3 regions of the Psychromicrobium lacuslunae genome follow, and region 2 is predicted to be linked to each of the others. Evidence: predicted binding sites of a transcription regulator. Region 2 holds the regulator's gene; each other region holds the start of a gene.
The links. Region 2 encodes HrcA, which represses chaperone genes, less so after heat shock. Its sites were predicted from a motif close to TTNGCACTCGNNNNNNNCGAGTGCNAA; they were not measured.
Positions count from the first base shown of each region.

Region 1: groES (co-chaperone GroES) is a predicted target of HrcA. The motif match lies at 4,103-4,129, and genes of this name have one in related genera.
Region 3: groL (chaperonin GroEL) is a predicted target of HrcA. The motif match lies at 4,272-4,298, and genes of this name have one in related genera.

Region 1 covers NZ_CP011005.1:1,978,307-1,985,743, reverse strand. The annotation lists gene UM93_RS09265 (glutamate--cysteine ligase) at 1-521, opposite strand, end outside; gene UM93_RS09260 (GTP-binding protein) at 656-1,717, shown strand; gene ykgO (type B 50S ribosomal protein L36) at 1,732-1,854, shown strand; gene UM93_RS09250 (shikimate 5-dehydrogenase) at 1,950-2,762, shown strand; gene UM93_RS09245 (THUMP-like domain-containing protein) at 2,794-4,026, opposite strand; gene groES (co-chaperone GroES) at 4,292-4,588, shown strand; gene groL (chaperonin GroEL) at 4,701-6,314, shown strand; gene UM93_RS09230 (acyltransferase family protein) at 6,477-7,437, shown strand, end outside.
Region 2 covers NZ_CP011005.1:1,059,183-1,066,619, reverse strand. The annotation lists gene UM93_RS04900 (GerMN domain-containing protein) at 1-568, shown strand, start outside; gene UM93_RS04895 (LysR family transcriptional regulator) at 565-1,416, opposite strand; gene UM93_RS04890 (SDR family NAD(P)-dependent oxidoreductase) at 1,522-2,247, shown strand; gene UM93_RS04885 (16S rRNA (uracil(1498)-N(3))-methyltransferase) at 2,284-3,027, opposite strand; gene dnaJ (molecular chaperone DnaJ) at 3,089-4,222, opposite strand; gene hrcA (heat-inducible transcriptional repressor HrcA) at 4,261-5,271, opposite strand; gene UM93_RS04870 (DUF3097 family protein) at 5,470-6,294, shown strand; gene UM93_RS04865 (DUF4870 domain-containing protein) at 6,338-6,760, shown strand; gene hemW (radical SAM family heme chaperone HemW) at 6,749-7,437, opposite strand, start outside.
Region 3 covers NZ_CP011005.1:3,441,972-3,449,408, reverse strand. The annotation lists gene UM93_RS16285 (RNA polymerase sigma factor) at 1-411, shown strand, start outside; gene UM93_RS16280 (methylated-DNA--[protein]-cysteine S-methyltransferase) at 404-1,009, shown strand; gene UM93_RS16275 (LacI family DNA-binding transcriptional regulator) at 1,089-2,120, shown strand; gene UM93_RS17780 (hypothetical protein) at 2,148-2,378, shown strand; gene groL (chaperonin GroEL) at 2,492-4,129, opposite strand; gene UM93_RS16265 (TM2 domain-containing protein) at 4,506-4,955, shown strand; gene UM93_RS16260 (NAD(P)H-binding protein) at 4,982-5,866, opposite strand; gene UM93_RS16255 (MerR family transcriptional regulator) at 5,911-6,285, shown strand; gene UM93_RS16250 (ABC transporter substrate-binding protein) at 6,305-7,437, opposite strand, start outside.

The DNA.
Region 1 (7,437 bases), 920 kb from region 2:
GAGGAGGCGGAGAGCGCTTGAAAATGTGGAAAATAATTCACTAGGCCGTCAAGGACCGGCAGTGCCTTGAACTTGGAATCCAAACCAACATGCACGTGCACACCGTAAATCACCATTTGCGAGCCCCACCACTGGGTGCGATCGATCAGCTTGGCGTAACGTTCTTTGTCGGTCACCGGTTGGGAGCGGGATTGGCTGAAAGGATGGGTGCCGGAACACATTAACTCCACACCGAAGCGTTCACCAGCCTCGCGCACCGTGCTCAGTGAGCGATTGAGGTCCTCTTTGGCTTCGGCCACGCTGCCGCAGACTCCGGTGACCAACTCGAGCGTGTTCAACAGCAATTCGCGCTTAATGTGCGGGTGCTCTTCATCAGCCTGCAGTTCGGGATGCTCTTGATTGATCACCCCGAGTAGCGCATCGGCCTGAGGGGTCAGCTCGCCGCTCGCGGCATCGATCAGGGCGAGTTCCCATTCAACTCCTAATGTCGACTGGGCGGATTCGCCGAAGTGGATATCCATGGTTCGCCCCCTTCAGACGTGCGTTACTGAGTAGTACAGGAACGTCTAAGTCTAAGACAGCTATCACTTTGTGACGTGCACGGTTACGGCCATTAATTTGTATATGAGAATCATTCTCATATAACTTAGAGGATATGCATCTTTCCTTGCTGGCTTCGCTCGATCCCCAATGCCGACAATTCGCCGCTGAACTGCTTTCCGGCACGCACCTAGATTCGGTTGTGGTGGTCCATGACCTGATTCAGGAAGCTACTGTGCTACGCCGGATTTATCGGGGTGGGAAGCTCACCGAGCGGTCGAGCAGCGAGCTGGAACACGGCTGCCTTTCGTGCACGGTCCGACTTGATGTGGTGCCCACCGTGCGTCGATTGATTCACGAAGGGGTGCCACACGCCGTACTGGCGTTGCCACCCGGGGTGGAGCCGGACCTGGTGATGGAGGCTCTTTATGCTCAACTTGATGAGGAATTCAGCATTGATAACGCGGTTCTGGCGCTCGATCCGGCCGAGCTGGAAGACCAGCTCTGGGACCGCCGTGAACTTTCCGAGCTAGGCATCACCGGGTCGCCCAGGGACCAACGTACCTCCGGGGAGTTCATGGTGGCGGCACTCGCTCAGGCGGACACCGTGCTGACCTCGTCATCGCTTAGCCGATCGCTGAGTCAATTCGCGGATCCGAATCAGCCGGTCGGGCTGGAACTGCTCAGCGAACTTGCCCCGCACGCCACCCTCGCCAGTTCTGCCGATGAATTACGACCCGGTTGTTTCGATGCCCATGAGGTAATGCGTAGGCAGTCGCCGGGGGAGGTGCGGGTGGCAAGCAGACGGGGCGGTGGAGCCTTCCGCACTGTGCGGGTCGAGCTGCAACGTCCACTGCATCCGGACCGTTTCCGGCTCGCCTTACCAACCCTGGCGGCCGGCAGCTGTTGGCTCAGGGGTCGGATCTGGATGGCCTCGGCGCCCGCTCAACGAATCGCCATGCAAGGCATCGGGCCGCGGCTTTGGCTAGAGAGCACCGGCGATTGGCTGGCCGGCGGTGAGCAGCCCGCCAGCGTGCTAGCGCTCACCGGCAGAGCGGCTGAAATCGTCGAATCCGAGGTGCAAGGACTGCTCGAAAAAGCGCAACTCAGCCCGGCTGAGAGTCGCCGAAAAGCGGAATATTTCAACGACCCGTTTGGTTTGAACGTCAGTAACTGAAGGAGCAAAAAATCATGAAAGTTAGAAACTCATTGCGAGCCCTGAAGAAGCTTCCCGGCGCACAGATCGTGCGGCGGCGCGGGCGGACCTTCGTGATCAATAAGAATAATCCGAGGATGAAGGCGCGCCAGGGCTAAGCCCAGGGGTTGTTCGGCGCTGAGCTCAGCTGAGTGCTGCCAACGGATTGCTGCGAGTTAGAAACATTGCTTCACTCATGCGGCACAATGACTAGGTGCCCATTCTGAACAAAGACATGACGCTGTGCATCTCGCTGGCGGCCCGGCCGAGCAATATCGGCACCCGTTTTCATAATTACCTGTACGAAGAGCTCAACCTCAACTACGTCTATAAAGCCTTCGCGCCGGTAGACCTAGCCGATGCGGTACGCGGAATCCGTGGTCTGGGGATCCGTGGCGCGGCTGTTTCGATGCCCTATAAGGAACAAGTCATCGCTTTAGTGGATCGGCTCGACGCCTCGGCAGCGGCGATCGACTCGGTCAACACCATTGTCAATGACAGTGGCGTGCTGACCGCCTACAACACCGACTATCTGGCTATTGAACGCCTACTCCGGGAACACCGGATAGCGGCCACAAGTACCGTGCTGCTGCAGGGCTCCGGGGGGATGGCAAAGGCCGTCGCCGCAGCCCTGCGGGATGCGGGCTTCCGCGCGGTGACCATCGTCGCCAGGAACGAATCAACCGGTCGCCCGCTCGCCGAGCTTTATGGCTTTGACTGGACTGCCGAGGCGGGCGAACGCACCGCCCAGCTGCTGATCAATGTCACACCGCTGGGCATGCAGGGCGCGGAGGAGGAGGTCCTAGCCTTCACTGCGCAAACCATTGACGCCGCCGAGACTGTTTTCGACGTCGTTGCCCTCCCGGCCGAAACGCCACTGATCAAGGCGGGCAGAGCCGCCGGGAAAAAGATCATTTCTGGCGCCGAGGTAATTGCCATTCAGGCCGAGGAGCAGTTTGTTTTGTATACCGGGGTACGACCGAGCGTTGAGCAGGTCCGGGCGGCCTCGGAGTTCTCCAGAGCCTAAGGCCTAACGCGCTTCGCTGAGCCGCAAGGTCTCATTCTGGCCGGTTCAACTGTTGGATCGGTTCAACCACTGCGGCAACCCGGTCGTTGCCCAATCGGGTCAACACCAGAGTTGCCGATCTCTTAGCCTTTTTGGATCCTCCGGCCAGCAACTGCTTGCGGAGCTCCTCGGGAGTGACGGCGGTGCCGCGTTTCTTGATCTCCAGGCTGCCAATATTGTTTTCCCGCACCCAGGAACGCAGTGTCTTGACGTTGTACGGCAAGACTTCAAGCACCCGGTAGGCCCGAGCAAAAGGAGTAGCGATCAGTTCCGCCGAGCAGAGGTAGGCGATCTGCGGGTCAATCAAATGCACGCCAAGATGCCTGGCTAGATCAGCCACCAGTCCGGCGCGAATGACCGCGCTATCTGGTTCGTAGAGATAACCCTCCAACGGGCCCAGCGGCGCATCCTGTTCTGCGGGCAGATAGTCGAGCGGACTGGTCAGCTCGGAAGCACCTCCATCGCCGAGCAATAGCGCCGCTCGACGAATCCCGGGCCGGGCTAGCTGGTTGAACCAGAGGGTAGCCTCAACCAACTCACCGCCGACCGAGACCCACTGCGCCTCACAGCCCGCCGGAATTGACTCGTGGGGGATGCCCGGGCCCATTTTTACGCCCACCGGCAGGTCGCGATCGGCGAGCTGCTCGACGAAGGAGAGCGGCGGCGAGAATGCCTCAGGGTCAAAGATTCGAGTGCTGCCAGAGCTTGAGGTGGTTCGCCGTGCCGGGTCAAGCCAGACGGCCTCGGCATCGTCGAGGTCCACCGTGCTGGCCTCGGCTTGGATTACCCGCGCATTCGGGAAGGGCATCAGATTGATGGTGGCGCAGGCTGCCGTGATCTCGTCCTGCTCCACTGCGGTCACCGCGAGGTCTAAGGTGCTAAATGCGAGCGAGTCAGCTCCCAAGCCACAGCCCAGATCGGCGATCTTGGCAATTCCGGCTTCGGCGAATCGCTGGGCGTGCAAAACCGCAACCTGCAAGCGGGTGGCTTGTTCTAAGCCTTGCTGAGTGAAGAGCATTTGCTGTGCGAATTCCCCGAATTTTGCGCTCGCTTTGGTACGCAACCGGGCCTGCGTGAGCACCGCAGAGGTGAGTTCGGCTGAGTGCCCGGCCTTGCGCATTTTCTCCGCCAGTGCGAGTGAATTCTTCTCCTGGTAAGGACCTACGGTGGCCAATAAGTCCCAGCCTTCAGGGGTGAGCAAAGGGGCAATCAAATCATCAGCCATAATTCACAAGCTTATCGCCCGAGGTTTCGTCGACCGCGCGCCGAGAGTTCGCTCTGAGCGCTAAAGATGACAGAAATTAGCACTCACCTTGACCGAGTGCTAATCCGCTCATAGAGTCGTTATTAGCACTCTCACTAGGAGGGTGCTAAGCCATCACGGCACCCACAGTTGCACACACCGGCACCGCGACGACGGTAGGCGCAACGCCACGTGGGGCTGCCGTGGCCTAAAAAACCGCTGAGTTTACTGAGAAGGAGAGGTCCGAGTGTCGGTCTCTATTAAGCCTCTTGAGGATCGTATTGTTGTCCGCCAGCTGGAAGCCGAGCAGACCACTGCTTCGGGTCTAGTGATCCCGGATTCCGCTAAAGAAAAGCCCCAGGAAGGCGAAGTTGTCGCCGTTGGCCCAGGCCGCGTTGATGACAATGGCAACCGGGTGCCGATCGATGTCGCCGTGGGCGACGTCGTGATCTACTCCAAGTACGGTGGAACCGAGGTCAAGACCGGTGGCGACGAGCTGCTGGTGCTCTCGGCCCGTGACGTTCTGGCCATCGTCGTTAAGTAACAATTCCATTCTCGGAAACCGCGCGTTGAGGTGCGGTCTCCGGCGGAATGGACCTCTTCAGACGCCCCGGTCCGCCAGGTCCGGGGCCTCTGTCAGATAAGGACAATGACTCATGGCAAAACAGATTGCATTCAATGACGCCGCCCGGCGTTCCCTGGAGGCTGGCGTTGACCGCCTAGCCAACGCGGTCAAGGTCACCCTTGGCCCGCGCGGACGGAACGTTGTGCTGGCGAAGCAGTGGGGTGCCCCCACTATTACCAATGACGGCGTCACCATCGCTCGCGAAGTTGAGCTGGATGACCCCTACGAGAACCTGGGTGCGCAGCTTGCCAAAGAAGTTGCCACCAAGACAAATGATGTTGCTGGCGACGGCACCACCACGGCAACCGTTCTTGCCCAGGCTCTGGTCAAGGAGGGTCTGCGGAACGTAGCGGCTGGTGCCGCTCCGGGCGCGCTCAAGCACGGCATCGAGGTCTCGGTTGAGGCCATCGCCGACCGGTTGCTGGAGAACGCTCGCGAGGTTTCCGGTGGCCAGGTGGCCAGCGTCGCCGCGATTTCAGCGCAGAGCGCCGAGATCGGCGAGTTGCTGGCCGAGGCTTTCGATAAGGTCGGCAAGGATGGTGTAATCACCATCGAGGAGTCCTCCTCAATGCAGACCGAATTGGTACTCACCGAGGGCATGCAGTTCGATAAGGGCTACTTGTCGCCGCATTTCGTCACCGATCACGAGCGCCAGGAAGCTGTGCTGGAAGATGCGTTGATCCTGATCAACCAGGGCAAGATCTCCTCGGTTCAGGAATTCCTGCCGCTGCTGGAGAAGGTGCTCAAGGCCTCGAAGCCGCTCTTCATCATTGCTGAGGACGTCGACGGCGAAGCGCTTTCGACGCTGATCGTGAACAAGCTGCGCGGCACCATTAACGTGGTGGCCGTCAAGGCTCCCGGTTTCGGCGACCGCCGTAAGGCGATGTTGCAAGACATCGCTATCCTCACTGGCGGCCAGATCGTTTCTCCGGAAATTGGCCTCGCGCTTGATCAGGTGGGTCTTGAGGTGCTCGGTACCGCTCGTCGGATTACCGTCACCAAGGACAACACCACGATCGTCGACGGTGCTGGCACCGAGCAGGACGTTGCTGATCGGATCGCGCAGCTGCGCGCCGAACTGGCTCGCACTGACTCGGACTGGGACAAGGAAAAGCTGCAGGAGCGACTGGCGAAATTGGCCGGTGGCATCGGCGTGATCAAGGTTGGCGCAGCCACCGAGGTCGAGCTAAAAGAGAAGAAACACCGCATCGAAGATGCTGTTTCCTCCACCCGTGCAGCTCTCGAAGAAGGCATCGTCGCCGGTGGCGGCTCCGCCCTGGTGCAGGCCGCCAAGGCTCTCGATGAGAGCCCCGAAGTAAAGGCTCTTGAAGGCGACGCGGCGACCTCGATCAACTTGGTTCGCCGCGCGGTGGCACAGCCGCTGCGCTGGATCGCCGAGAACGCCGGGCACGATGGCTACGTGGTGATCGACAAGGTTGCTCAGCTTCCCGATGGACACGGCTTCAATGCCGCCAGCGGTGAGTACGGCGATCTGATCGAGCAGGGTGTTATCGACCCGGTCAAGGTGACCCGTTCGGCGCTGCGCAATGCAGCCTCGATCGCGGCTCTGGTGCTCACCACCGAAGCCTTGGTTGCTGAGAAGCCCGAAGAGGATGAAGATTCTCACGAAGGCCACCAGCACTAAGCTCTAAACCGTTATCGAGTGTGCAGATCTACACGTTTTATGCCCGTCATAAGCTGTAGATCTGCACACTCGAGGCGTTTAAGTCGAAAGCCGTACAGCGAAATCTTAGGTTAAGAACTGGTAACGTTTTAGGGGTTCTGACGCCAGCCGAGGAGTTTTTCCGTGAAGGACCGGCCCCGTGCCACCCCAAACCGGACGTCGATGCTGCCTCGGCAAGGGCCTGAGTCGTCGATTGCGAGAGGCAATCAGGACGGTGCTAGCAGCCCACCGAAGCGCGCTTTCCGACCGGAAGTTGAAGGCTTACGCTTCCTAGCGGTCTTCTTAGTGGTGATTTACCACGTCTGGCTGGGACGCGTCTCCGGCGGTGTCGATATTTTCCTGCTGATCTCGGCGTTCCTGATGACCGGCCAATTCGTCCGCCGGATCGAACGAGATGAGCCGATCCGGCTCGGCAAACACTGGTTGCATTTGCTGAAGCGGCTATTGCCGGTTGCGGTGTTGGTGATAGCAGTGACCGTGCTGCTGAGTTGGTGGTTGCTGCCTGGGAACCGGTGGCCATCGATTATTTCCGACGCTTGGGCCTCACTGTTCTATTTTGAAAACTGGGCGGCCGCTTTCAACTCGGTCGACTACTACGCCGCGCACAATGTGGCCAGCCCTTTCCAACACTTCTGGTCATTGTCCATGCAAGCTCAGGTCTTCCTACTGTGGCCGATCATTTTCGCGGCATTAGCGCTGCTGAGGCGCAAGCTGGGCTGGAATCTGAAGACCATGATGTGGATTGTTTTCGGTGGTATTTTCGTCGCCTCGCTGGCTTTCTCCATCATCTTCACGCAGAGTAATCAGAGCTTCGCTTACTTTGATTTGCGCACCCGTCTCTGGGAGTTCGCGCTCGGGTCCTTACTCGCCCTAGCGTTACCGCACCTGAAGATGTCCCGAGCAGTCAGAGTCCTGATCGGCTGGCTTGGCCTGCTACTAATTATTAGTTGCGGTCTGGTCTTGCAGGTAGATCAGCAGTTCCCCGGTTATTTGGCGCTGTGGCCGACGCTGGCTGCGGCAATGGTGATCGCGGCGGGCAGTAGCGCCTCTAAGTTTGGTGCTGACCGAATACTGAGCGCACCCT
Region 2 (7,437 bases):
ATTCGCGGCCTCACTCTCGGACAAGAACGTCATTACTGTTGATCTGTCGGCAGATGCGTTTAGCAAGTCCATCGACAATACGACAGCCCAATTGGCAATCCAAGAACTGGTCTATACCGTGACTGGAGCGGCCGCCAACGCCGGTCTAGTTGATTCAAATCAGGTGGTCCAGGTCTCGATCCTGGTCGACGGTCACACCGATTTCATGGCTTTTGACCAGGTCAAGCTCGACCGTCCAATTAGCAGGGATGCAACCGTTCAGGCGCCGATCTGGGTGATTAGTCCGCAGCAGGGTGCGGTCTTCAATAGCGGTGTGATCACCGTAACCGGACTCGCCTCTGTCAATCTCAGTAAGCTCAACTGGCTGATCCAGCGGATTGAACCCGGCGGAGGTAGGCAGAGTTATCAGAGTGGCAGCACGGCCCTACAGAAAACCACTAAACAAGGCAACTTCAGTTTTTCCATTAGCCCGCCCCCGGGCAATTACGAACTAGTGGTGTTCCATGCCGATTCCTCGGCTTCGGCCAGTCAAGCCGACCCCGACAGTAAGGCTTTTAGCGTCCGCTAGCTGCCACTAAAAAGCCTCAGCGCGGCACTGACAAGATCCGCGACAGCCCGGGATTTGCTGTGCGCTGGCCAGGCCATAACGGTTATCACCGCAGCTGCGTCCGGCACCGGGAGCACTGCATAATCGTCACCCAAGGTGGTGCCAAGAGACTCCGGCAGCAGCGCGCAAGCCCGTCCGAGCATGATCAGCTGGATCAGTTGAGTGAAGTCACGAACTTGCGGGCCAGCGCCCTCGGGGTAGCTGCCGTCCGGTCCTGGCCAGCGCGGCAGTGGCAACCCCGGTATAGTCCTCACCTCTGTGATCGACAACTGGCCGCGGCTGGCCAGCGGATGCGCCGCAGGTAACACCAGCACTTGTTGCTCGGTATGCAGTTCCTCGGTTTCAAGCCCCGCCGTGAGGTCATAGGGAAGCTGCAGCAGCGCAACGTCGGCACGTCCACTGCGCAGCAGGTTTTCCGGTTCACCGGGGCCACAGAGCAGTACCTCGATGGCTGCGGCACTCGGATCTGCCGCATAGCTATCCAGTAACCTCGACAATAATTCTTTAGCGGCCCCGGCCTTAGTGGCCAGCCTAACCCTGAACGGGCTTGCGGCAGCATGCCGAGTGCGACGCTCGGCGGCCTCTACCGCTTCCAGGGCAACCCGGGCCTCGTGCAGCAGCACAGAGCCGGCTTCGGTCAGCGCAATGGTGCGAGCGCCACGATCCAGCAGAATCACTCCGAGCCGTCGTTCGAGTTGCTGAATAGCTCTCGACAGCGGTGGCTGCGAGATCATTAATCGCTGTGCCGCCCGCCCGAAGTGCAATTCCTCCGCGACGGCGACAAAGTATCTCAGCTCCCGTGTCTCCACTAGGTCATATTATCTGGCTCTGACCACCAACAATACCCCTGGGGTATCGTCGGGTAGGTGATTGGTCTTGGACGAGGGCGCCGAGACCGCTGCAGCATGTAGGTTATGACTGAACAGAGGATTGCGCTTATCACCGGCGCTAATAAGGGAATTGGTTACCAGATCGCTGCTGGTCTGGGGGCGCTTGGCTGGCGCGTCGGGGTGGGAGCGCGCGATCAGCAGCGACGCGATGCAGCGGTCTCTCGACTGCGCGACGCTGGAGTCGACGCCTTTGGTGTTCCGCTGGAGGTGACGGATCAGGCAAGCGTTACTGCGGCGGCCGAGTTAATCACCAAACAGGCCGGAGGGCTAGATGTTTTGGTCAATAATGCCGCTATTACCGGCAGCCTGCCGCAGCATCCGAGCACCCTCGATGTTGGTGTGGTAGCAGCAGTTGTCGACACCAATGTACTCGGGGTGATCCGGGTGACCAACGCGATGCTACCGCTGCTGCGTGCCTCAGCGGCTGCCAGAATCGTCAATATCTCCAGCAGCGTGGGCTCGCTGACGCTGCAAACAGCGCAGGGCGTTGACTTGGGGGCAGTCCCCACCGCCTACTTGGCCTCCAAGACCTTCCTCAACGCGCTCACCATCCAGTACGCCAAGGAACTACGGGGCTCCAATATTCTGGTCAACTCTGGCTGCCCGGGCTTCACCGCCACCGACCTCAATGGTTTTAGCGGCGACCGCACTGCGCAACAAGGCGCCGCCATCGCCATTCGACTAGCAACTCTGCCGGCTAACGGCCCGAGCGGTGGCTTCTTCAACGAGGCAGGAACCGTGCCTTGGTGAGCTCCAAACACCTCAGTGGTGGCGGTGTTGAAAGCCTTACCAACGTCCCAAATGCTGGCTGAGCACGCTAATCGCCGCTGGCCCAGCTGTAGACGAACGAAGTACGTGCTGGCCTAGTCTCAGTTGCACCGCTCCGGCCGACGCGAAGAGCTCTAGTTCGCGAGGTGATATTCCGCCCTCCGGTCCGACAATAATGAGCAATTGCTGGCACTCGGCCAAGTCTGGGAGATCGGCGAGCGAACCACTCGCCTGCTCATGCAAGACCAAGAGTTTGGCCGAGCTTCCGAGCTGGGCCAAGGCAGTGCTGTCGAGCAGTCCGGTCACCTCAGGCAGCCAGGCTCGTCGGGCCTGTTTAGCCGCGGCCTGCACAATCTTCCGCCATTTAGCAAGCGACTTTTCAGCCCGATCCGCCTTCCAACGAACAATGGAGCGCTCCGCTTGCCAGGGGATGATTGTGTCCACCCCGAGCTCGGTGGCGGTCTCAATTGCGAGTTCGTCTCGACCATCCTTCGCCAAGGCCTGCACCAAGGTGATGGTCGGGATCGCCGGTAGCTCCCGTCGACGCGCCGCGACGCGCACCGTCAGAACACCCTGCTGGGCACTTTGCACGATGCATTCCAGGCGTAGGCCGCGACCATCGACGAGGTCGACGCTCTCCCCTTGGCTGAGCCGCTTCACGGTTGCCGCATGATGCCCCTCGGTGCCGGTGAGTTCGTAAACATCATCCACCGAGAGGTCACTGACTTCGTTGGCATCGGCAAAGAAAATCGGATTCGTCACTCTCCGAGTTTAGAGCCTGGACCGCGATCAGGTGTGCCGCCGGGTGACTCCAGCGATGCCGCTAAAGGTGACCGAGCTTATCTCGCAGTTTGGCGAAAACCCCGCCCGAGGCCGCGAGCTTACCCTCGGTATATTGCTCACCACGCAACGCAGCGAGTTGTTTTAACAACTCCTCCTGCGCCGCATCAACTTTGGTCGGGGTCTCAATGTTGAGTTCGATTTTCAGATCGCCCCGCCCCTGGCCGCGCAAGTGAGTGACCCCGAGCCCGCGCAAGGTAAGCACCTCGCCTGACTGGGTGCCTGGTTTGACGTTGAGCTGCTGGGTGCCGTCGAAGGTCTCAATATTGAGCTCAGTGCCAAGCGCAGCGGCCGTCATCGGAACATTCACGCTGGCATGCAGGTCATCGCGTTCCCGAGAGAACAACGCATCCCGATTGACCCGCATCTCAACATACAGATCTCCGGAAGGGCCGCCTGCCGGGCCAGCTTCACCTTGGCCGCCGAGCTGAATCCGGGTTCCGGTATCGACGCCCGCAGGCACCTTAATGGTCAACGAACGGCGTGAACGTACCCTGCCCTCACCCATGCACTCATTACATGGCTCCGGAATCACTGTGCCGTGCCCCTGACAGGTGGTGCAACTGGTCACCGTCATCACCTGACCAAGAATGGAACGCACCGGACGCTGCACCTGCCCACTGCCGTGGCAGATCTCGCAAGTTTGCTCCGTGGTACCTTCGCGGCAACAAGAACCCTGACAGGTCTCGCAGAGCACCGCAGTGTCAACTTCAATCTTCTTATTTACACCGAAAACCGCTTCCCGAAGCTCGATTCGAACCCCGATCAGCGCATCCTGGCCGCGTTGTTTGCGCGGAATTGGCCCTTGTCCCGAACCACCTTGACCACCGAAGAAGGTTTCAAAGATGTCCTGGAACGCGAAGCCCTGACCGGAGAAGCCACCGCCACCGAAGCCTGAATCAGTACCGTTTTCGTTGCCTGTGGTGTCGTAAACCCGACGCTTCTGCGGATCAGAAAGCACCTCATAAGCGTGCGAGACGTCCTTGAACTTCTCCTCGGCGTCGTCCCCTTGGTAAACATCGGGGTGATATTTACGCGCCAGCTTACGATAAGCCTTTTTGATTTCCTCACCGGTCGCATCGCGGGAAACACCCAATGCCTCATAATGATTGGTCAAAGTTGTACGTTCTCTTTCTCTTCGAAACTACACACCGGCTAGCCGGCCAAAATTCTTGATAGGTACCGAGCGACGGCGCGAACCGTCGCCATAGTATTGGGGTAGTCCATTCTGATCGGACCCAGCACGCCCAGCTTCGCGGTACCGCTGCCATAGGCGGTGGCCACTACCGATGCCTCCGAAAGCGAATGGTAAGAGTTCTCCCGGCCAATGCTGACCGCGACTCCCCTGGCATCCTGCGCCATCTCGGAGAGCAGCCTAAGCATCACCACCTCCTCTTCCAACGCGTCCAAAACGGGACCGATGCTCAGCGGGAAATCGACATTGGAGCGGGTCAGATTTGCTGTCCCGGCGACCATAAAACGCTCTTCTCGGGCTGCCTGAGCGAGCGCCAGCAAGCCCTCGGCGAGCACCCGCGCAGCGGCGTCAACCGTCACCGGGGCTAAGCCGAGCACCGCGTCGAGGGCAGACGAAAGCTGGCTCACCTGGGTTCCAACCAGTGCGGAGAGGAACTGGGTGCGCAGTTCGGAGAGTTCCTCGCTACTGAGCTGTTGACCGAGGTCAAAGACACTCTGCTCGACCTTGCCATCGTCGAGGATCAAGACCAATAAGACCTGGTGGGGTGCCAGCAGCACGAATTCGACATGCCTAACCGCCGAATTTAACGAGGTGGGGTATTGCAAGACGGCCACCTGGTTAGTCAGCTGAGCTAAGGTGCGCACGGTGCGCTCCAAAACGTCATCCAGATCCGCTGGCCCGCTCAGCACAGCCTGAATGGCTCGCCTCTCCGCTACTGACAGAGGCTTGACCTCGGTGATCCGATCCACAAAAAGACGGTATCCCTTATCGGTGGGGATCCGTCCCGCCGAGGTATGAGGGGCGGTAATCAGCCCCTCTTCTTCCAGCGCGGCCATATCGTTACGAATGGTGGCACTAGAAACACCCAGACGATGGCGATCAACTAGGGCCTTTGAGCCTACCGGTTCGCGGGAATTCACATAATCTTCAACAATGGCCCGCAATACTTCGAGCTTGCGCAATTCGCTCATTCCCGCCTCCTCACCTCGGTATCGCCGCTTGGGTATGAATTAGCACTCACCTACTCCAAGTGCTAAGTCTAATACTTTCCGGGCCGGCTTGATTCCGTGGCGCAGGCGTGTCAGCCAGCGGCGAACCAGCGAGTAGGACAGACTTGAGGAGTGAGTTCCTCTTTTGATTACACCTCCTGGGGCCCGGCCGCACAGCCAATGAAATCGGCACGAAAGAAGCTTTTGCAGGTACCTGCGAGTCCCGGCGCGGTCTTCGAGGACGTGCAGAGCGGCTGGGTCGGTGCGGTGATTCGCACCGAGAAGTCCGGTGGTATGCACATTATGGTGTTGGAGGACCGGCGTGGGAAGACAAAGTCCTTTCAGCTCGGCTTCGGCTTCCTGGTGGACGGCGAGCCGGTCGAGGCGATCGCCCCGGTGGCGACAGCCAAAGCGCCAGCGAGTTCAACCCAGCGCACCGCCTCCGGTTCGGTCAAGGTTGCTGGCGCCCGGGCCAGGGTCGCCCGCGCGAGCAGAATTTGGGTCGAGGGCAAGCACGACGCTGAGCTGGTGGAAAAAGTTTGGGGTGACGACTTGCGGCTGGAAGGCATAGTGGTCGAACCGCTTGGCGGTATCGACGATCTGGTCGCTGCGGTGCGTGTTTTCCAGCCAGGACCGCAGCGGAAACTTGGCGTTCTGGTTGATCATTTAGTGCCGCATTCCAAGGAGTCCAGAATAGCTGCTGAGGCGATGTCGCTACCGGGAGCGGCTGGCAATGTACTGCTGGTCGGGCACCCCTACGTCGATGTTTGGCAAGTGATTAAGCCTAAAGCTCTGGGAATCGCGGAATGGCCGACAATCCCGCGAAATATTGAATGGAAACGCGGCATTCTGCAGGCATTCGGTTGGCCCTCCGCGGATCAAGCAGATATTGCTCAGGGCTGGCAACGACTGCTCAGTAAGGTAAATAGCTATGCCGATCTGGAGCCGACATTATTAGCTCGAATTGAGGAAGTCATAGATTTCCTGACGACTGAAGTATCCTGATGAGGGAGTTTCTTTTGTTAGCGATCAGCGAGGACAGTCAGTGATTTTTCCTGGTGGAGATGAGGACGCTCAGCAGCAAGCTGAACGTCACACCCAACAGTTCGAGTCGGCCCCAGCGCGAGCACTTCCGCTGACTGCTACCGAGGATCAGCAATTCGCTTTTCTGGCCCATTGTGGCGGCATCCTTGGCTTCTTCCCGTCCCTGATTATCTATCTCATTTTCAAGGACCGTGGTCCTTTTACCGCTCAAGAGTCCAAAGAAGCCTTGAACTTCACCCTGCCGCCCACCGTGCTGGCCATTATTCTCAATATCTTGGCAATCAGCATTCCGGTCGTTGGCAGCGTATTTGCCATCCTTGCCGCGGTGATCTGGGCCACTTTGACGGTTTTTTCGGTCATTGCAGCAATTCATGTCAATCGCGGCAACCCATATCGTTATCCGATGAATTTGCGGCTAATCCGCTAGTAACTCACGCACCACGCCGTCGGCGAGCAACCGCCCCTTCAGGGTGAGACTGAGTTCTCCCCGGAAGGCGCGTGTCGGGTCGATGAGTTCACGGGCGATCAGCGAGGCGATTGCGCTCTTCGCTTTCACCCCAAGAGTACTAATCGCTAAGCCTTCAGCTAACCTGGCCCCAAGCATCACATTTTCGAGTTCCCTGGTCTGCGGGTCCAGAACTTCACGCGCGGCAGCGGGCGAAACACCGTCGTTAAGCCGAGCAGCATAGGCAACGGGATGCTTAACATTCCACCAGCGAACCCCGCCCATATGTGAGTGCGCACCCGGACCGATCCCCCACCAATCGTCGCCCCGCCAATACGCCAGGTTATGCTGACAAGCATCATCCGGAGTTCGGGCCCAGTTGCTCACCTCGTACCAGCTCAGCCCGCCCCGGCTCAGTAGCTCTTCGGCTATTAGATACTTTTCGGCATGATCATCATCGTCGATCATCGGCACCTCACCGCGTCGAATTTGCGCCGCCAACCGAGTGCCCTCCTCAATGATGAGCGCATAGGCGGAGAGGTGATCAGGCTGATAGCTGAGCGCAGCTTCGAGTGACTCTCGCCAATCCGCCAGTGATTCCCCGGGGGTGCCGTAAATCAAGTCGATACTAACTTTTAGACCAGCCTGCCTAGCCCACT
Region 3 (7,437 bases), 1.2 Mb from region 2:
GCCAACGAGGCTGAAGATGCCTGGTCGGAAACCTTCCTTTCGGCACTGAGGGCTTACCCCGGGTTGCCCGCCGAGGCAAACATCGAGGCCTGGTTGGTCACCATTGCGCATCGCAAGGCCATTGATCTGACTCGCCGTCAGGCCCGCCAGCCCGTCGCCAGCTCAGCAATTGCTGAGCACCCCTCGGCGCTGGGCATCCCTGGGTCCGGAGAACCAGAACTGCTCGCCGCCGTGGCCCAGTTGCCAGCCAAACAACGTAGCGCGGTCGCCTATCACTTCCTGGCCGAGCTCCCCTATCAAGAAGTAGCTCGAATTCTTGGCTGCTCTACCGAGGCTGCGCGCCGGGCTGCCTCCGATGGCGTTAAGAAGCTACGCGAAATCATCAATCCGAAAGCAACGGACCATGACTGAACCTATTCTGCAGCCCCTCATTCACTCCGAGAGCGCCACTCTTGATCGTCTGCGCGCCAGGCTTGCCGCCGCTGCCGATCAGGAAGACGAACTCGATATCGCCTATCGAACCATCGACAGCCCGCTCGGCTCGCTGCTGTTGGCGGCTACTCCCCGCGGCTTGCTCAGAGTGGCCTACCAACGGGAAAACCACGAACAGGTGCTACAGTCCTTAGCCGAACAAGTCAGTCCGAAAATCCTGCAGACCTCGAGGCGACTTGAACTAGCCACCCGGGAGCTGGAGCAGTATTTCGAGGGCCGTCGGCGAACCTTCGATGTGCCATTGGATTTTCAGTTAGTCAGGGGCTTTCAGCGGCAGGTGCTAGCCCATCTACCGCAGATCGGCTATGGCCAGACCGAGAGCTACGCCCAAGTGGCGGTTGCCGCCGGCAGTCCTCGAGCCGTTCGCGCCGTGGGCACCGCTTGCGCTCGGAATCCGTTGCCGCTGATCGTACCGTGCCATCGGGTAGTTCGAGCAGATGGTTCCTTTGGCGGTTATATTGGCGGCGAGGACGCCAAACGAGCTTTGCTGAATCTTGAGACTAACCTCGGGAACTGACTATTGGCGTTTTACCGAATCCTCTGTATCGTTCTAGTATAACGTTTTTCTAGAACGATACAGAGGAAGTTCTTCAGCAATGGCAAATCTGAAAACTCTAGCTGAGAGGGTCGGGGTCAGCGTCTCCACGGTCTCCAACGCCTACAACAAGCCAGAGCAGCTTTCCGCCGAACTACGGACCAAGATTCTGAAAACAGCCGAAGAGATTGGCTACTCCGGCCCAGACGCTGCTGCCCGAGCGTTGCGCAGCGGCAGAGCAGACACAGTTGGAGTACTGCTTACCGAACGTCTCTCCTATGCCTTCTCCGATCCTTACGCGGTGCTGATGCTCTCCGGCCTCACTGCTGCCTGCGAAAAGAAGGGCACCGGTGTGCTGCTGATGCCGGTAATCGGCGAGCAGGGCGGCTCACTGCCGCTCAATAACGCAGCGATCGACGCCGCAACTGCCTTCTGCTTGCGGCCGGAACACGAAGCACTCAAACGGATCAGGGCGCGAGGAATCCGCTTTGTCGGCGAAGATATCTCTGACGATCCGGAGAGTAGCTGGGTGGCCATCGATGAACGCGCGGCTGGCCGTAGCCTTGGCCGTCATCTCTACAAGCTCGGGCACCGCAATATTGTCATTGTGAGCAGCGCCTGCATCGCTAACGGCGAGCCAGCAGCACGGCTTGCCGATGCCTCGGATCTACTTAACCTCGATGATTGGGGCCGCTACAACGGCATCCTCGACGAGATGCCCGGAGCAAGGGTTGAGGTGGTGGACAGTAGTCCGAACAGCATCGAGTCCGGGGAAAAAGCTGCCGAGCTCATTCTGGACCGACAGCAAAGACCAACCGCTATCGTCTGCCTTTCCGATGTCCATGCTCTCGGCGTGCTCCGCGCCTTAAAGGTCCGCGGCATTGTGCCCGGAAAAGATCTCTCAGTCACCGGTTTTGACGATATTCCAGCCGCCGAGGCGGCCGGACTCACCACCGTCCGCCAGTCCGCCTACGAGAAGGGCAGGTTAATCGGGGAACTAATGCTAGATCCAGAATCTCAACCCCGACAGATCATCCTGCCCACTGAGTTCATTATCCGCTCATCGACCGGGCCTGCTCCGCTAGCCCCTTAGCCAAAAGCGAAAGAATAGAGCTTCGCCATGTTTCTTCCCTACACCGCCCTGGACGCCGCCCGAGAGCTGGCCCAGTCAGCACTTCCGGATGCACCCGTCATTGAGGACTCTGCCCCGAAACCCGGACGAGTGCGACTAGGCTGCGCCCGCGCCCTGCATCGTCTGGCCCGCTATCTAGAGGGTGCTCAGCGAACGCAACAGTCGTACCCTCGTCAGCATCCTCGAGGCGGCCTGCCCGAGCACCAGCCCTCGCTCTAACTGTCCACTCCCAACTCCGCGTTACTTTACGGCAAAGACAAGAGGGCCCCGCATCCGTGGATGCGGGGCCCTCCCAGTAACTCTCCAGAGCGAGTGGAAAGCGTATTGACGACTTAGAAGCCGCCCATTCCGCCCATGCCACCCATATCGTCGCCACCGGCAGGAGCAGCAGACTTCTTCTCCGGCTTGTCAGCAACCACAGCTTCGGTGGTCAGGAACAAACCGGCAATGGAGGCAGCGTTCTGCAGAGCAGAACGGGTCACCTTGACCGGGTCGTTCACGCCAGCAGCCAGCAGGTCTTCGTAAGCACCAGTCGCCGCGTTCAGGCCGTGCCCGACGGGCAAACCGCGAACCTTATCGACCACGACGCCGGCTTCCAGGCCAGCGTTAATGGCGATCTGCTTGAGCGGAGCGTCAATAGCGACCTTGACGATGTTCGCACCGGTTGCCTCGTCACCCTCAAGAGCAAGATTCTCGAAAGCCTTGACGCCAGCCTGGATCAGAGCCACGCCACCGCCGGGGACGATGCCCTCTTCAACAGCAGCCTTGGCGTTACGCACGGCATCTTCGATGCGGTGCTTGCGCTCCTTGAGCTCAACCTCGGTCGCCGCGCCAGCCTTGATGACTGCAACGCCGCCGGCCAGCTTGGCCAGGCGTTCCTGCAGCTTCTCACGGTCGTAATCGGAGTCGGAGTTATCGATCTCAGCACGGATCTGAGCGACCCGGCCAGCGATCTGCTCAGCGTCGCCGGCACCTTCAACGATGGTGGTCTCGTCCTTGGTGACAACGACCTTGCGAGCTTGACCCAGCAGGTCAAGGGTCGCGTTCTCCAGGCTGAGGCCAACCTCTTCCGAGATAACCTGGCCGCCGGTCAAGATGGCGATATCGGCCAGCTGAGCCTTACGGCGGTCGCCGAAGCCCGGGGCCTTGACGGCAACGGACTTGAATAGACCACGGATCTTGTTAACGATCAGAGTGGCGAGCGCCTCGGCCTCGACGTCCTCGGCGATGATCAGCAGCGGCTTGCCGGACTGCATGACCTTCTCCAGGATGGCAACCATATCCTTGACGTTGGAGATCTTGGAGTTGACCACCAGGATGTAAGGATCTTCCAGCACGGTCTCCTGACGCTCGGCGTCGGTGACGAAGTACTGCGAGATGTAGCCCTTGTCGAAGCGCATGCCTTCGGTGAGCTCGAGTTCCAGCCCGAAGGTGTTGGACTCCTCGACTGTGATAACGCCTTCCTTGCCAACCTTGTCCAGAGCCTCGGCGATCAACTCGCCGATCTGGGTGTCAGCGGCCGAGATCGAGGCGGTAGCAGCGATCTCTTCCTTGGTCTCAACTTCCTTAGCGGAAGCGAGCAGCTGCTCGGTGACGGCGGCCACGGCCTTCTCGATGCCACGCTTCAGGCTCAGCGGATCAGCGCCGGCTGCGACGTTGCGCAGACCTTCGCGAACCAGGGCCTGAGCCAGCACGGTAGCCGTGGTGGTGCCGTCGCCAGCGACCTCATCGGTCTTCTTGGCAACTTCCTTGACCAGCTCTGCGCCGATCTTCTCGTAAGGATCCTCCAGCTCGATCTCCTTGGCGATGGAAACACCATCGTTGGTGATCGTGGGAGCGCCCCACTTCTTTTCCAACACGACGTTGCGGCCGCGCGGGCCGAGGGTTACCTTGACGGCGTCGGCGAGGGTGTTCAGACCCCGCTCGAGACCGCGGCGCGCCTCTTCGTCGAATGCAATGATTTTGGCCATGGAGGCTTCAGTCCTTTCGGGACAATCATGTGAGTTCTAGTAACCGGCAGGGTGCCCGCGACGGACGGCAGGCGTTCGATGCATTCGGTACACCTTGCGCTTTGCCTCACCAAACCGGTCAACTCCCCTGTCGGTGCAGAAATTAGCAGTCGGCCCGGGAGAGTGCTAATTCAATAATTAGCACTCGGGGGTGGAGAGTGCAAGCGGAATAGTCACGATGTGCCGGAGTTTCGCTCAGGGATGACCCGTAGATACCCCTTGTTTTGTTTCGAGGAGCTAGTTTTCGGTGAATATCTTCGTTACGGTCAGAACAGACTACATAACACCCCAGGCATTTAACCTAGGCATTTAACAGTGCTTTAGCTAAGGAGCGACGATGAGCGAGAACCCTAACCAGCCCGAGAAACCCTCGGCGGATCAGACCCCGAGCTTCGAGCAGGCAGCAGCTGGCGGCGAACCCACCTTTTCATCCCCGAGCGATACTCCGCCCGCCGTCAACTACCCAGACCAGAACTACCCAGACCAGGCCAGTAGCCAACAAGCCGGCTACCAGCAGCAGAACTACCAGCAGGGCTACCCCGGCGGAGTGGTGCCGAAGTCGAAGATTGCCGCTGGTTTGCTCGGCATTTTCCTGGGCTCGCTCGGTATCCATAACTTCTATTTAGGCTTCACCGGCAAAGCGGTGGCCCAGTTGCTGATCAGCCTGCTTTCGCTCGGCATCCTGGCCCCGTTGGTAGCCATCTGGGGATTGATCGAGGGCATTCTTATTCTGGTTGGCTCCAGTGGCTTCCAGGCGGACGCTAAGGGCGTCCCACTGCGAGACTAACCCCGGTAATACCCGGGGCCGGTCGCTCAACTGAATTCGGCGGCGTGATCGAGCGCCCAAGCCCGAAAGGTTCGCGCCGCCCGCCCGGTCAGCTGGCTAAGGTCGTCGGTCAGTAAGGTTGAATCCGGGCGGTTGGTCGCAGCCTCGATCAGCGCTTCGACCAGTTGCTGTGGACGACCGTCGGCTAGCAATTGCGCTCGGGCCGATTCGGCGTCTAAGAGCTGGAACCGCAGCTTTCGGTCGAGCACAGAACCGAGCTGCGCTAGCTGATCTGCTCTACTGAGTATTTCCGGACCGGTCAGCAGGTAGGGAGTGTTCGGCTGCGAGCTGTCCCCATCTGATAAGAGGATGGCGACAGCGGCAGCCGCTACATCACGTTCGTCGACCACGGCGGTGGCGGCCGCGCGCGGTCCGGCTACCAGATCGCTGATTCGCAGCTGAGAACGCCAGCCTCGGGCGTTCGAAGCCAGGGTATCGCTGCGCAGCACCACGGCCTTGAGCCGGAATCTTGACAGCAGTGCCTCTAGGTCCGCATGCACCTGCGCAATCGGGTCGCTCTGGCGTGGCAGCGCGTCATCGATGGCCGTCGAGGAGAGGTAGACGACTCGGGCTGTCGTGAGCGCGATTTCTTCAAGAGCCCTGGCCGCCGCCGTGGAGTCCAGCAGCGGCCAGATCAGGAAGATTCGGTCAACTCCGTTCAGCGCGGCACGAAGCTGAGCGGGCTCGGTCAGACTGCCAATCACCAGCTCAGCTCCGGGCGGCAACGCAATCGGTCGACGTACCAAGCATCTGATTCTCACATCCTGGTCCGCCAACCGGCTGAGGACTTCGCTACCAAGGTTTCCACTCGCCCCGAGCACCAGCACCAAGGGGCGCTGCGAGGCATTCGGCAGAAGGTTCCGATTAGACATAATGGAGACCTTAGAGGTTCAGGTCAACATTAAGGCAAGGCATCGTGGCAAAAACAGTTGGCGAGGCGGCTGCCAGCCTAGGCGTCGAGGCGCATGTACTAAGGCATTGGGAGGAAGTTGGCGCCTTGCGGGTGCCCCGCAACAGCAATAACTATCGGCTTTACGATGAGGAGGCCTTGGATAGTGCACGCACCGTCTTGAAGCTCCGCAGCGTCGGCCTCTCATTACCGGAGGTCGTTGCCGCGATGTCCGCCGAGAAATCAACTGCTCAAGCTTTGGTGAAAGCCAAGATCACCAAGCTGCAGGCTGAAATATTGACTCGACAACAGGCCATTACCTACTTACAGCACACCGTCGAATGCCGACATCGCTATTTAGATGACTGCCCGGACTGTCTGGGCTTCGTTCGCGAAAAGTGATGAATCACCCGAGGAGATGCTATTTGCTTGCTTTTTCTGCTCCGTTGAGCACCGGCAAGTTGCTCGCACTGTAGCGATAAAGCAGATAATTGGCCTCGCTAATATCGCCTTGTTCAGTGAAACCAATTGGGCCGGAAAGCCCGTCATAGTCAATCGTCTTGTGTTGGCTCAGCAAGGAAAAACAGTCGGCAAGCTGATGGCACTTCTGGCCGTCGCCAGCACCGCCGGAGACCTCAATGAGTTTTGCCGCCACCGAGGGCCCGGAGGAATCCTTGGCCCGAGCTGCAGCCAAGGCGGCGAGGACCACCGCGTCATAAGTCTCGGCGGCATAGTTGAGTGACTTAAGAGAACTGTTGATCTTCAGCAGCTCTTCCTGGAACCCGGCGGTCGGAAAAACTCCCGGAAGAATACCCTGGGCGTCCTTGAGCGTATCAACCGCCAGATTCGCGCCATATGAAGCGGTGGCACCATCGCCCAACACTAAACTCGCCCCAGAAACACCGGCGTTCCCGAGTTCAGCCAAAATTTCTTGACCGTGTTGCCGAGCAATTACCACACTCGCTGCGGCCCCGGATTCCTTGGCTTTCTGGGCCGCTGCAAGCGCATCATCGGCGACGATACTGACCACTTGCTTCGCATCGTGTGACTTGAGCGCACTCTCGGTCTGTTCGGCAATTTCCTTACTGCTGTCATCTGTTTCGTAAATCACAGCCACCACGCCACCTTTTGCCTCGTCCAGGGCAAGCTTCGCCAGCACCATAGACTGCATGGTTTCCGCCGGAGCCGTCCTGAAGTAATAGCCACCGCTACTTAGCTTGCTCAAGGCGCTGGCAGCATTGGCGGGCGAAATCAGCACGGTCTGGTTTTTCCCGAATTGCTCGGAAGCTGCGGTAGCTTGTGATGAATCCGTTGGACCGATCACCACAGCGGCCTTTTGTTCAATGAGTTTCTTGCTTTGCTCAGTGGTGGATCCGCCCGGACTACCGGCTACGAGTTCAACAGGCTTTCCATTCACCCCGCCGGCCAGATTGATCTGTTGCACGGCCAGTTGCGCTGCTGCCTGCTGAGCCGGGTTTAAAAAAGCCTGCTCACCGGTGCTGTCCAGCAATAATCCGATCTTCAGAGCATCGATGCCCGCAGGCTTGGGCGAGG